3 regions of the Guptibacillus sedimenti genome follow, and region 3 is predicted to be linked to each of the others. Evidence: riboswitches for the same ligand, from Rfam matches in the RefSeq annotation. Region 3 holds a riboswitch; each other region holds the start of a gene.
What was found. Region 3 has a riboswitch for S-adenosylmethionine ahead of mtnK (S-methyl-5-thioribose kinase). Riboswitches for the same ligand answer to the same signal wherever they lie in the genome.
Positions count from the first base shown of each region.

Region 1 (4,971 bases), on a different contig from region 3:
TAGCTAATATTGGGGCTGTACAACTTAATTACGGTTTTACCATTGAAGAATGTAAGCGAGCCATTGATTTAATTCAAGCTGATGCGCTGTTGCTTCATTTAAATCCACTACAAGAAGTGTTTCAACCAGAAGGCGACACCGATTTCCAGGATTTAATTGTTAAAATTCGTGAAGTAGCAAAGGCGATTCCTGTTCCGCTTGGAATTAAGGAAGTTGGTATGGGGATTGATGCGAAGACAGCTCAGCGCCTGATTAGCGCTGGGGCCAGCTTTATCGATGTTGCAGGGGCGGGCGGAACGTCGTGGATTCAAGTTGAAAGCTATCGTTCTCATCAAACGATGCGCAGGCAAGCTGCGAAGGCTTTTGAGGATTGGGGGAACCCAACCGCAGATTGTATCATTGATGTGCGAAAGCAGCACCCTGATGTACCAATGATTGCAAGTGGAGGGCTAAAAAACGGTGTGGACGCAGCGAAAGCAATCGCCCTCGGTGCAGATGTTTCTGGATTTGGAAGGGCATTACTTGAAAATGCCGTAAATGACACTGAAGAAGCGCTCTCAGAACAATTGAAACGAATTGAATTTGAATTACGAACTGCTATGTTTGGGATTGGTGCTTCGTCTATTAACAGGTTAAAATACAATAGCGCATTACGTAAGAAATAGTCAGGGCCCAGGCTCTGGCTTTTTTGTTTTTGTATAGGTCGCCTTCTAGCGTGCAAACTAGAGCAGAAGGAGGGCGAACTTATTGGATTGGTTATCTGTGTTTCCTTTTATCGTAGTGATAGTGGTTGCGATCAAAACTAAGCTAGTGATTCCAGGTCTTACAGCAGGACTGTTAACGGCCTCATTTATTTATAAACCGGGCGTAATTAGTGGTTTACAGCAGTTTTATGAGTTTATCATGAGTGGTCTTAAAGATGAGAATAACGTTAAAATCGTTCTTTTTCTCTATATGTTTACCGGGTTAATTGGATTAATGAAATATACAGGTGGAATTAAAGGGTTTGTTCATCTAGCCTCTTCGAAAATCAATACAAAAAAAGGTGCATTGTTTCTTACTTGGATCTCGACAATTGGAACCTTTAGCGCTCCGAGCTTTCGTATTGTAACAGTAGCACCAATCATGAAAGCTCTCCTCAATAAAGTGAAAATCACTCCTCAGGAACTTGGATTTGTGATCGAGACGACTGCAACTCCAGTGATTGTATTGATGCCAATTGCGACTGCTTTTGTTGGATACATGTCGTCTGTTGTTCAGCTTTCTTTAAAAGCAGAAGGCATTGAAGGTGATGGTTATCGCTATTTTCTTCAAAGTATTCCGTATAACTTTTTTTCCATCAGTATCATTCTAATCGGCTTTTATTTAAGTTTTTTTCATCACAGTAAAAAACAAGCGACTGATGCAGGGAATCAAGAGAAGGAGCTAGATGATCAGTGGGAGGACTGTCATCCAGCCGTAGCAAAAGACCTTCCCCAAAAACCGTTCAACTTATTACTGCCGCTTGGAGGAGTCATACTGTTAACTCTTTTTCTTACGTATTGGAGTGGGTATGAAAAAGGCTTTACCTCCTTACTTCAAGCATTCATCGAGGCGGATGTGCTTGATGCCATGGTATTTGCTCTATTAACAACGGTACTACTTACATTCCTTTTTTATTTATTCCAGCGTTTCTCATTAAAGGAACTCGTGACTTTCTTTATTGAGGGAGGAAATGAAATGATGCCAGTGATCGTATTGTTAACGGTTGTGTGGGGGCTAGCGTCATCAACTGAGGCGCTTGGTTTTTCGACATTTGTCACCTCTAATCTTGATTGGATTCCATCGTTATTCGTCCCGCCTGTTTTATTTCTTGTAGGTGCGTTTATTTCGTATTTCATTGGTTCGTCGTGGGGAACTTGGGGAATTTTAATGCCGCTTGGTATTTCGTTAGGCTATTCAACCGGAACCGATCTTCCTCTGGTCATTGGAGCCGTATTTGCTAGTGGGACATTTGGGGCTTTTTCTTCACCGTTAAGTGATAATACGAATACAATAGCGAGAATTTTAAAGTTAAACCCAATGACATATGCTAAATTTAAGCTAACTCCTGCTCTTATTGCAGCAGGGACGGCTGCAGTAGGATATTTTATTATTTCTTTTGTAATCTAGCTTGAGCACTTTTCTATTGACAACTGTTTTAATACCATTTATTATTGAGATTAACTTAATAATCCTTTATTTAAAGGATCTTCTTATTCAGAGAGGTGGAGGGACTGGCCCTTAGATACCTCGGCAACGGACCAATGAACATTTTGTTCATGCGGAACCGTGCCAATTCCTGCGGCGAAAGTCGGAAAATGAGAAGAGGCTCGGATTATCCAAACCCTCTTCTGTTCGGGCAGATGAGGGTTTTTTGTATGCATTCTCATCTGGAAAATTGTTTTAGTAGAGGGAGTGAACGATCTTGCATACACTAATGGATAACGACACTAGAAAACAGCAGCTTATTAAAAGCCTTCTTCAAAAAGGAATTTATAAGAAGGGTGAAAAACAGCTTTATATGTTAACACTAAATGAACTGGAAAACATATATGTTCGATCTGAAAAAATCAATACGATAACTGGAAACGGAGTGGTCAAAGTGGAGCAAGCAACATTTGCAGCAGGGTGCTTTTGGGGTGTAGAAGCACTATTTCAACAATTAAACGGCGTTATTTCGACATCAGCAGGGTTTACTGGTGGTGAAACAATTAACCCTACGTATGAAGATGTTTATTCTGAGTTAACAGGTCATGCAGAATCCGTGCAAGTTGAATACGATCCTTCCCTCATTTCTTATGAAGAGCTTGTGGAAGTGTTTTTTGAAAATCATAACCCAACTTCTTTAAATAGACAGGGAGAAGATATTGGAACCCGCTATCGCTCAGCGATCTTTTTCCATTCGAATGAGCAGGCAGAAATTGCATTAATTGCAAAAGAAAATCTTGAGCGTTCCGGGCGTTTTAAGAAGCCTGTTGTCACTCAAATTGTTCCAATCACTTCATTTTATCGTGCTGACGAATATCACCAAAGTTATCTTGCTAAGCGTGGACAGTCTTCATGTAAAATTTCGTAACACAAAAAAGCTTTTCCTCAATAGTATGAGGAAAAGCTTTTTTAGTTTGGTTGGTTTACACCGATTTGATCAAGAAATATCTTTCCTTTTGGAGAGGCGTTAAACTCAAACGTGATGGAATCAATCTCATCTAGCTTCAGAAGTCTGTTTTCCTTATTGAAAAGTTGTATCGGAATGTTAAACGTTTGAAGTACGGGTTCGGTAGGTTCACCGTAACGCCGTTCTTCAAAAAATTTTGTTTTTGTATGCTGAATAGGGAGTGCCCCGTGCATTGGCATAATATCACTTAATAATACGCTGGATGACTCACCGTTGGCCGAGCTTAAAGTTACCCTAAAATCAACCGGCTGTTGATCTTCTGCTTCCGATACGTTTGCTGCAGTAAATGTTAGTGAGCTATTCGGTTTGAAATTATATGGATCCTGTAACGGTTTCGTGAGATCTAGTGAGTAAGATGCATTTTTTGAATAGGATTGATCCCATTTCAAAAACACACCGTGAGTTCCTCTTTCCTTATCTCTACGAAATTCAAGTTCCCCTTCATACCACTGAATAAAGCTATTGGCTTCTATATCAATATAAGGGGATGTTGCGGTTAGCACGTTCACATCTTCCTCAAAATCACTTAAAATATGGTAAGTGGGATCTTCGTATTTACTAATATAAGTTGTCTTCGGTAACCACTCAAGTGCATATCGATAATCCTCAAACATTGGCTGATAACGATCATCTTCATGAAGAGTTGCTTCAAGAAAACCGGATACGTAAGTGCTTGCAATCTGACGCTGCTCATTGCCTTCAAGTAAAGGCTGTTTATTTAATAATAATGTAAAAGGGAAGTACGTATCATTTTCTCCCCAGGTGGTGTTAAATTGCCCATGATTAGCACCATCAATATAAAGAGACGATTTCATCGCATTTTCGCTACCTGTTAATTGAATACCGTTATATTGGCGATCTCCTTCAAATTCAGATAAGTCACTATCATAAGAACCACCAAGCAATAAATAGTTTACATCATCAACTTCAATTTTACGATCAGAGAGAGTTTGATAATCGGTTGGAGCCAGTGCAATTACGGTTTCAATCTTGTAGTTAAAGTCAAAACGCATGTTAGCATTGTTTGGATAGCGATCAAGTTCATTGAATTTTGCGGCAAGGATAGCTGCTTGTCCCCCGCGAGAGTGACCAATTAATGCAATGTGATCCATATCAACTTTATTGAAAAATTGGGTATCTTGTTGTGTCGATAGTGATTCAATTTCTTCAATGTGCTTTAATAATAGCCAGGCTCGGCCATTAATATCTCCAGATAGACCTCCTGACCATGAGGAGTTAAAGAAGTTTTCATCAACTGATACGGTCAAAAACCCTCTACTTGCAAGGAGCTCTCCTAAATAATTGTAGCCTTCATCTGAAAAATCTTCCATTTTATGATTTCCATGTACGATAAGAACGAGTGGGAAAGGCCCCTCACCTTCTGGCATAAATACACGGCCGTTTAGTGGAACATTAGCATCTTTAAAGCCCCAAAACCATTCCCGTTCTTTAGACCATTCTCCAATCATGCTTGAAGCGTTAACGGACCTTGTTTGGAGGTCGACTTCATTACCGAATTCGTCTCGTTGCTTATCAGTTCCACTTCCATATGTAAAAGTGTTTACGTCATGCGAACCATATTCCGATGGGTTTTGACTGACGGGGGAAAATGGCTCTACGGTGTTGGCGAGGCGCTCATCCAAGGTACCAGGGGTAAATAGCCAGTAACAGAAAATGCCTGTTACGAAAAACCCTAAAAGTAGCATGATGATTGAAAGTGGTTTCTTCAATCCAGTTGTTAGCGGGTATCCAAACAGTGCTCCAGTAATAACGCC
Region 1 is NZ_JAQQWV010000003.1:404,628-409,598, reverse strand. It holds gene fni (type 2 isopentenyl-diphosphate Delta-isomerase) at 1-665, shown strand, start outside; gene PQ578_RS16405 (Na+/H+ antiporter NhaC family protein) at 748-2,151, shown strand; SAM riboswitch class I at 2,232-2,346, shown strand; gene msrA (peptide-methionine (S)-S-oxide reductase MsrA) at 2,447-3,097, shown strand; gene PQ578_RS16395 (hypothetical protein) at 3,139-4,971, opposite strand, start outside.
Region 1: it holds a riboswitch for S-adenosylmethionine, as region 3 does, so the genes downstream of both, msrA (peptide-methionine (S)-S-oxide reductase MsrA) here and mtnK (S-methyl-5-thioribose kinase) in region 3, are expected to answer to the same signal.

Region 2 (4,971 bases), on a different contig from region 3:
ACGATTAAGTGATTTGCGAGCTGCGGCTGAAATTGTTCGGGGGCGAAAAGTCCATGAAAGTGTTACAGCGCTAGTTGTACCTGGTTCTAAGTCGGTCAAGAACGCTGCTGAAGCGGAAGGGCTAGATAAGGTATTTCAAGAAGCTGGGTTTGAATGGCGAGAAGCAGGGTGTAGCATGTGTCTTGCGATGAATGATGATATTGTTCCTCCGGGAGAGCGCTGCGCGTCGACCTCTAATCGAAATTTCGAAGGTCGCCAGGGCAACGGTTCCCGAACACACCTTGTAAGCCCAGCGATGGCTGCAGCTGCAGCTATTGAAGGACGATTTACTGATGCTAGAAAAATAAAACCACTTGTGATGTAAAAAGGAGTGAGACGCCCTGGAACCGATTAATGAATACAAAGGGATTGTTTATCCCCTTGAACAAGTGAACGTCGATACCGATCAAATTATTCCAAAGCAGTTTTTGAAAAGGATTGAGCGAAAAGGCTTCGGTCAATTTCTTTTCTATAACTGGCGTTTTGATGATGATGGAAAGCCTCGTGAAGATTTTAGCTTAAATGAAGCGCAATATCAGCATGCCTCTATTCTTGTAGCTGGAAAAAACTTTGGGTGTGGGTCTTCAAGAGAACACGCTCCGTGGGCTTTGCTTGATTATGGCTTTCGCGTCATCATAGCGACGAGTTTTGCTGACATTTTTTATAACAACTGTGTAAAAAATGGTATCCTTCCTGTTGCGCTTGATCAAGAAGTTATCGCTGAGCTTTTTCAAAAGGCAAAAGACGGATACGAGCTTCAAGTTGACCTGCGAAAACAAGAAGTTCGTGATGGAGAAAGCATTCATGCTTCTTTCAAAATTGATCCTTATTGGAAAGAAATGCTGTTAAATGGTTGGGATGAAGTATCTCGTACGTTGTCCCTTGAAGAAAAGATTAAATTGTATGAAGAAAAACAACTTGTAGGAGAGTGAATGACGTTGGGAATTACCAGGAGAAATATAACGTTCATGTCGTAGAAGCAATGGAGAATTTGCTGGAGGCGGTTCACCGTACACCGCTTCAGCAATCTACAACGCTGAATGGGTTTACAAATAAAGATGTCTTCTTAAAGATGGAGAACCTCCAACGAACGGGGTCATTTAAACTACGCGGTGCTTACAATAAGGTTGCCTCACTAACGGAAATCGAAGCCGCTCGAGGAATCGTTGCCGCTTCAGCAGGTAACCATGCTCAGGGAGTAGCGCTATCTGCGAAGGAGCGAGGCATCAAAGCAAAGATTTATATGCCGATTCATACCCCAACAAGTAAAATTGAAGCGACCCGATCTTATGGCGCAGAGGTTGTACTTGAAGGCGAATCCTATAACGAAGCGTTTAGTGGAGCGGATCGAGAGCGTGTTGAAAAAGGGGCAACATTTGTTCATGCGTTTGACGACCCTGTTGTTATGGCAGGACAAGGAACCGTTGCACTTGAAATGATGCAACAATGTCCTGACTTAGATACGATTCTTGTTCCCGTTGGAGGTGGAGGATTATTAGCAGGAATGGCGCTGGCAATAAAGTCGTTCTTTCCTCACGTCAAAATCATTGGAATCCAGGCTTCGGAAGCATCTGCGACATGGAATCGATTTAAAGGTACTGGTCCTCTCGTTCTTCAATCAGTAAAATCGATTGCCGATGGCATCTCTGTGAAGGAAGCAGGAAAACGAACGTATCCAATTATCGAAGAACTCGTTGACGATATGATGACTGTTTCTGAAGAAGAAATTGCTGCTGCAATCGTCTTTATGCTTGAAAGACATAAGACACTTGTTGAAGGCGCTGGTGCGGCATCTGTCGCGGCTGTCTTGTGTAAATCAAGCCGGTTGGAAGGTAGCAAAATTGGGGCTGTTGTGAGTGGAGGAAATGCTGATCTTGAGAAATTAGCTCTTTACAAACAACTTTCTGAGCGAACAAAAACCATCAGGCGAATCAGCTGATGGTTTTCTCTTGGTTAATAACAGTTAATATGTTTGATTATTGTGACTTTTTGCTCAGTAATTGACACTCATAAAGTACCATGCTAGAATTCAATTTAGCACTTAACCACAGTAAAGTAATTTTAATTTTATAATCTCTTATTCAGAGAGGTGGAGGGACTGGCCCTATGAAGCCCGGCAACCGTCAAACGACTCGTTTGAAAAGGTGCCAATTCCTGCAAAGCGATTGCTTTGAGAAATGAGAGGAAGACATTGATTGATAACATGCCTTTCTACTCAAAGTAGAAGGGCATTTTTAAAATCATTTTTTTTAAGTGCTTCAAGGTAAAGAATAAAAGCATGGGACTAAAGTCCTTTTTCAGGAAGCTGGTACAACATGCAAATGCATAAAGGATGTGAGACATGTGATTGAGCTTAAAGGCATTAATAAAACCTTCTTTTCGAAGTCTGGAAAGGTAGAGGCCGTTAAGAATGTTAACCTTTCAGTGAAAAAAGGGGAAATCTTCGGAGTTATCGGATACAGTGGCGCCGGAAAAAGTACGCTAATTCGGATGCTCAACCTGCTTGAGAGACCGACGGACGGTACGGTCACGGTGGCAGGAAATAATTTATCCTCTCTTAAAGGAAAAGATCTACGTGCGGCAAGACAGGAAATCGGAATGATCTTCCAGCACTTTAATATTCTTTGGTCAAGAACAGTGCGTGATAACATCGCGTTTCCACTCGAAATATCAGGTGTTTCCAAAGAGAAACGAATGAAGCGTGTCGATGAATTAATTAAGCTTGTTGGACTTGAAGGACGAGAAGCCGCTTATCCATCACAGCTAAGTGGGGGACAAAAGCAGCGTGTTGGTATTGCGCGAGCGCTTGCGAATAACCCTAAGGTATTGCTTTGTGATGAAGCAACATCTGCTCTAGATCCTAAAACAACGGATAGCATTCTCGAACTTCTGACAGAAATTAACCAGAAACTTGGTTTAACTATTGTCTTGATTACCCATGAAATGCACGTTATTCGTAAAATTTGTCACCGAGTGGCAGTGATGGAGAACGGTAGAGTAGTTGAGAACGGTTCAGTACTTGAAGTCTTTCATCATCCGCAAGAAGAAATAACAAAAGATTTCGTGAATCAGTTAAGTGAGCCTGAAGAAATGAAGGAATCGATTGCACATTTAGCAGCAAGCCAGGAGGGTGAACTCGTCCAGTTTACGTTCCTCAAAGGTAAAACGGGGTCACCGCTTGTAACAGAGTTAATTCGTCAGTTTGATATTGAAGTAAACATTATTCAAGGAAAAATCTCTCATACGCAAGATGGCCCTTATGGTAAGCTATCTGTCTTTCTTAAAGGTGAACCGACTGTCGTCGAAAGTGCACTGAAGTATGTTCGTGAGCAAGGTGTAGAAGCGGAGGTGATTACGAATGGTTGAATCACTATTTCCTAATGTGAACTGGGAATCGATGTGGGAAGCGACTATTCAAACAGCTTACATGACGGCAATTTCCGTGCTAGCAACGTTTATTCTCGGTATTCTTCTTGGACTACTATTGTTTCTAACCGGAAGGGGAAACATATGGGAGAACAAGTTTGTTAATAGCATTATTGCTGGAATCGTAAACTTATTTCGCTCGATCCCGTTTATCATTTTAATCATTCTACTCATTCCGCTTTCTGTTTACATTATTGGAACGATGCTTGGCGCGAATGCAGCTCTTCCAGCTCTTATTGCAGGTGCGGCACCATTTTATGCGCGAATGGTTGAAATTGCTCTTCGGGAAGTGGATAAAGGTGTGATTGAAGCATCTCAGTCAATGGGGGCATCGAATGGGGAGATTATATTTAAAGTTCTCCTTCCTGAAGCAATGCCAGCCCTCATTTCGGGTATTACCGTAACGGCGATTGCGCTTGTAAGCTACACCGCAATGGCTGGTGTGGTTGGTGCAGGGGGACTTGGGAACCTCGCTTATCTTGAAGGCTTCCAAAGAAACAATCCTGACGTGACGCTTGTTGCGACCGTATTAATTTTGGTTATTGTTGCGATTCTTCAGATTGCTGGAGATTTAGCAACGCGAGTTATAGATAAACGATAAAAAAAGGAGAGAATATCATGAAGAAATTTTTATCCCTATTTGCAGTCCTTACTCTTGCAGTACTTGCAGCGTGTGGCAACAATAGTGGAAACAGTGAAGGATCTGGAGAAGGCGAAGATTCAAAGAAAATCGTAGTAGGTGCTTCAAACATTCCACATGCTGAAATTCTTGAAGAAGCAAAGCCGATGCTTGAAGAAAAAGGCGTAGAGCTAGAAGTTAAAACGTTCCAGGATTACATTCTACCGAATAAGACGCTAGCAAATGGTGAATTAGATGCAAACTACTTCCAAACCATTCCTTATATGGAGTTGCAAATGGAAGAAAACGATACTTATGATTTTGTTAACGCTGGAGGCATTCACATTGAGCCAATCGGTGTTTATTCACAAGATTATAAGAGCTTAGAGGAGCTTCCCGATGGTGCTCAGATCATTATGAGTAACTCTGTTTCTGACCATGGACGTATGCTTTCTTTACTCGAAGCCCAAGGACTTATCACACTAAAAGAAGGCGTGAAGGCTTCTGATGCAACAGTAGAAGATATTGCAGAAAACCCTAAAAACATTGATTTTAAAACAGACGTAGAAGCTTCACTTCTTCCACAGATCTACCAGCAAGGTGAAGGTGATGCGGTTATGATCAACACAAACTATGCGATCGATGCGGGTCTAAATCCTCAAGAAGATGCCATTGCTCTTGAAGATTCCGACTCACCTTACGTGAACGTAATTACTGTCAATAAAGGTGATGAAGATAACGAAGCGATTCAAGCATTAGTTGAGGTTTTACATTCTGATGAAATTCAGAGCTTTATTGAAGAAGAATATGATGGTGCTGTCGTACCGGTAGACGAATAAGAAAAAAAGGTTCTCCGTCATTTGACGGAGAACCTTTTTTTAATGCTG
Region 2 is NZ_JAQQWV010000001.1:808,846-813,816, forward strand. It holds gene leuC (3-isopropylmalate dehydratase large subunit) at 1-364, shown strand, start outside; gene leuD (3-isopropylmalate dehydratase small subunit) at 381-971, shown strand; gene ilvA (threonine ammonia-lyase) at 968-1,978, shown strand; SAM riboswitch class I at 2,114-2,223, shown strand; gene PQ578_RS03945 (methionine ABC transporter ATP-binding protein) at 2,383-3,405, shown strand; gene PQ578_RS03950 (methionine ABC transporter permease) at 3,398-4,066, shown strand; gene PQ578_RS03955 (MetQ/NlpA family ABC transporter substrate-binding protein) at 4,084-4,923, shown strand; gene PQ578_RS03960 (L-lactate dehydrogenase) at 4,963-4,971, opposite strand, start outside.
Region 2: it holds a riboswitch for S-adenosylmethionine, as region 3 does, so the genes downstream of both, PQ578_RS03945 (methionine ABC transporter ATP-binding protein) here and mtnK (S-methyl-5-thioribose kinase) in region 3, are expected to answer to the same signal.

Region 3 (4,971 bases):
CTCTTAGCTTCTCTTCAGACGTTAATAGCCCCACTCGTACATAGCCCTCACCAAATTCTCCAAAGCCGTTTCCAGGTGCGACAACAATTTGGACGTTTTCAAGCAAGAAATCTGCAAAGCTTTCTGAAGTAAAAGATTCGGGTACTTTCAACCAGGCGAAAAACGATCCCGCAGGAGAAGTGACATTCCAACCAATGTCATGGAGTCCTTGAATGAGAACATTTCGTCTCGACTCATACGTATCGCGAAGTTCTTCTACACACTGCTGCGATCCAAGCAAAGCTTCAGCAGCGGCTTCTTGTACCGCACTAAATAGACTGACATAAAAATGATCCTGAAGGAGATTGATGCTCTCAACAACAGATTGATTTCCAACTGCAAATCCTACACGCCATCCCGCCATATTATATGTTTTGGAAAGGGTATAGATTTCAATTCCATTGTCTTTAGCACCCTCTGTTTCCAAAAAGCTAATCGGTCGCTCTCCATCAAACCCGATCGCACCGTAAGCAAAATCATGCACAACACAAATATCATTCGTCTCTGCAAAACTGACTGTTTCCTCAAAGAAGCGCTTCGTTGCAACAGCTGCAGTTGGGTTGTTGGGATAATTTAAAAACATCATTTTCGCTTTTTTTAATGAATCCTCTGGAATCGCATCATAGTCAGGTAAGAAATGATTTTTCTCAAGCAACGGCATCATCTGCATATCCGCTTCAGCCATCGCGACACCTGACCAATAATCAGGATAACCTGGGTCTGGAACGAGTGCCACATCACCTTTATTTAGTAAACATTGACTGACCTCGACAAGGCCTGCTTTTCCACCGAAAAGAACGGCAACTTCCTTCTCTGGATCAAGATTCACTCCAAATTCTCGCTGATAGAAATCAGCAGCAGCCTGCTTCAAGAAAGGCTGTCCTCGAAATGGCGGATATTTGTGATAGGAAGGGTTTTCAGCTGCCTTCTGCAAAGACTCGATAATATGATCGGGTGTTGGCTGATCAGGATTTCCCTGTCCAAGATTAATGATGTCATAACCCGCCTCTACATAGCGGTTTACTTTTCCAGCAAGCTTCGCAAAAAATTGTTCCGGTAGTCGTTTAAGTGCATCTGATGTTTGAAATTGTTTCAAAGAATCACATCCTGTTAAAATTTTCGTGAAATTCTAGTAAATTATGTTATCTTGGATACACAATCATGTAAAGCTTATTTTGTTAGCGAGGAGGAGAAGAAAATGAAAAAAATCGCTCTGTTGCAATTTGATATTGCGTTTGGAAACCCTGAAGAAAATTTCTCGAAAGTGAAAGAGCTTGTTACTAAGGCTGTTCATGACAAACCAGATATTATTGTTTTACCAGAACTGTGGTCGACTGGTTATGACTTATCGAGACTAGACGAAATTGGGGATGAAAATGCAGAAAAGTCAATTGCATTTCTTTCAGACCTAGCCAAAAAGAATAAGGTAAGTATAGTAGGTGGCTCAATTGCAAAGCAACACAATGATCACGTCACGAATACGATGCTCGTTTTCAATCGAGATGGGCAGCTTATCCATGAGTATAGCAAAGCCCATCTATTTCGGTTGATGAATGAAGAGAAATACCTCGTATCAGGAAATGAGAAAAGCCACTTCACACTCGAAGAACTCCCAAGTGCCGGATTCATCTGTTATGATATTCGCTTTCCAGAGTGGCTTCGCCTTCATGCCGTTGAAGGCGCACAAGTTTTGTTCGTTCCAGCCGAATGGCCGAAACAGCGCACGGACCATTGGCGATCCTTACTTATAAGCCGCGCTATTGAAAACCAATGTTACGTCATTGCTTGTAATCGTGTAGGAGAAGATCCAGACAATGCGTTTGGAGGACATTCTTTAATCATTGATCCGTGGGGAACGATTATCGCAGAAGCAGGCGAAGAGGAAACGATCTTAACAGGCTTGATTGATGAGGAAGAAATACCATCTATCCGAAGTCGTATCCCAATCTTTGAAGATCGACGTCCAGATATTTATAAATAAAATTCAAAATATTATTGACAAATGCATCAGTTTCTCTGTAACATACATTTCAAGCGAAAAAATTGTAAAATAATTTCATAAACTTTCTCTTATCAAGAGCAGGCTGAGGGATTTGGCCCTATGACGCCCAGCAACCGACCTATTCTTAAGTACATCTTTACAGGATGGCTTAGATGGCACGGTGCTACTTCCAACAGGATGTTATTCATCCTGGAAGATAAGAGGTGTGAAGCATATCTGTCTTCAAGCCTCTTTCTTCGGAAAGAGGCTTTTTTTATGCCTTTTAATTACGAATGCTTCTGTACATCAACCATTAATATTTGAAAGGGGACTTACACATGTCTTTTCAAGTTAAGTCGGGATATACACCATTTACACAAGAAAGCGTTGTTCACTTTTTAGTGCATCACAATTTTATTGATCCCTCTTCCCCCCTTTTCGTAAAGGAAATTGGGGATGGCAATTTAAACTATGTTTTCCATGTTCAAAACAAAGCAACAGAGGAATCATGGATTGTCAAACAAGCTTTGCCTTATGCCAAGGTTGTTGGTGAGTCTTGGCCACTTACGCTCGATCGGTCCAGAATTGAGAGCGAGGCTCTCAAGCAAGCTCATTCGCTTGTTCCTGAATTTTCCCCAATTGTTTATCTGCATGACTCAGAAAAAGCGGCAACAGTGATGGAAGATTTATCATCACATACGATTTTGCGCAAAGGACTTATTGAAGGACGTGTCTATCCTGAGCTCGCAAGAAATGTAGGGACTTACCTCGCTCACACGCTCTTTTTCACCTCTGACTACGGTCTTGGTTCTGCAAAAAAGAAAGAGCTTGCTAAACGGTTTAGCAATCCAGATTTATGTGGGATCACGGAAAGTCTCGTCTTTTCAGACCCCTTTTATAATGCTGAAAGCAACGCATTTACAGAAGAGCTTCGACCAGATGTTGAAATTTTGTGGGAAGATCAAGGTTTCCTAACTGAAGTTGCTTCGCTTAAACATTCCTTTTTAACAAAAGGAGAAGCGTTAATACACGGGGATTTACATACAGGTAGCCTCTTCGTAACGGAGGGTTCAACAAAAGTAATCGATCCTGAATTTGCTTTCTATGGCCCAGCAGGATTTGATGTTGGGGCTTTTATTGCCAATATTACGCTTAGCATTCTCTCCCAGGAAGCCCATCGAACCAATGAAGAAAAAGACGGATATCTAGCCTATCTCTTTGGTGTTATCACTGAAGTTTGGACCGTATTTGAATCTACGTTCCGATCCCTTTGGGACACCCACCTTTCAGAAGATAACCGCTATTCCAGAGGTTATCTCAATACGCATCTTCAATCTATTTTTGTCGATAGTATTGGTTTTGCTGGTTGTAAAATCATCCGAAGAACGATTGGACTTGCTCATGTAGAAGAAATTGAGACGATTACTGATCCAGAAGTAAAACTAGCAGTGGAAAGAAGAGCTTTAGCACTTGGAAAAAAACTCATTTTAAATCGAAAGAACATCGATTCGATTAAAGATTACATCGATACGATTAAGGAGGGCGTTTAAATGACTATCCCATCTCTTCAGTGGAAAGGAGATCACCTTTTACTGCTTGATCAGCGCAAATTACCACATCAAGAAAGCTATCTCAAACAGACGGCGATCGAAGATGTTTGGAATAGCATATCTGCCCTCGTTGTCCGCGGTGCACCAGCGATTGGAATTGCGGCTGCGTATGGTCTTGTTCTCTGGAGTCAACACGCAGAAACAACCGAACCATCAACTTTTAAAGCAGAGTTACTTAAGCAAGGGGAATACCTCTCATCTTCTCGCCCAACTGCCGTAAATCTCTCTTGGGCGATTGATCGAATTGTTCGAGTGACTCTTCCTTTATCAACTGTTGAAAAAATGAAGGATGCGATTCTTCACGAAGCGTTACTTATTCATAAAGAAGATGAACTTGTCTGCCAACGCATCGGAGAGCACGGTCTTAAACTATTGAAGGATGGAGATACCATTCTTACTCACTGCAACGCAGGTGGAATTGCAACCGCAAAATATGGGACGGCCCTTGCACCGCTCCACTTGGCGAAACAAAACGGGCTCACGATTTCCGCGATTGCAACGGAAACGAGACCCGTTCTCCAGGGGGCTCGACTAACCGCATGGGAACTTGAACGTGCCGGTATCAACGTAACGCTTATTACGGATAGCATGGCGGCGCACGTCTTAAAAACAAAGAAAATCGCTGCGGTAATAGTCGGTGCGGATCGAATTGCGGCCAACGGTGACACAGCTAACAAAATCGGCACGCTCGGCCTTGCTCATATCGCTCAGGCTTACAATGTTCCCTTTTATATTGCAGCACCCATCTCAACGATTGACTATTCGATTCCTAATGGAGATGCCATTCCGATTGAGGAGCGTGATTCAAAAGAAATCACACACTATCAAGGAGAGCGCATCGCGGCTGAAAATATTGAGGTTTTCAATCCTGCATTTGACGTAACGCCACATCACTTAATCAAAGGAATCATTACAGAGCATGGCATTATTCGAACACCATACGAGGAAAACCTTGCTCATCTTACTTTACCAGATATTGAAAATACGGAGGTACATTCATGAAACGTTTAGGACTTATTTTATCCATTCTTCTTCTCTTCGTTCTTGCCGCATGCACAAGTGAGCAAGATGCTGTAAGTGAACCTGAAGCAAGCAATAATGAAACAAAAGAGACTGCCTCAAAAACGCAAGACGAAACATCGCAAACTTCATCTGACATTCCAAAAGAGGTGCAAAAACCGATAAAAATTGCTGCGATTATGCAAGCTTCTCTTGGAACATTCTCTTCCCAATATGTCAAAGGGGTTGAAGATCAAGTTGAAAAGTTTGGAGGAAGTGTCCAGGTTTATAATGCTGATAATGATCTTTCAAAGATGGCAACACATCTTGATACAGCGATCA
Region 3 is NZ_JAQQWV010000004.1:11,033-16,003, forward strand. It holds gene PQ578_RS16640 (pyridoxal phosphate-dependent aminotransferase) at 1-1,135, opposite strand, end outside; gene PQ578_RS16645 (carbon-nitrogen family hydrolase) at 1,238-2,020, shown strand; SAM riboswitch class I at 2,107-2,244, shown strand; gene mtnK (S-methyl-5-thioribose kinase) at 2,359-3,570, shown strand; gene mtnA (S-methyl-5-thioribose-1-phosphate isomerase) at 3,571-4,632, shown strand; gene PQ578_RS16660 (sugar ABC transporter substrate-binding protein) at 4,629-4,971, shown strand, end outside.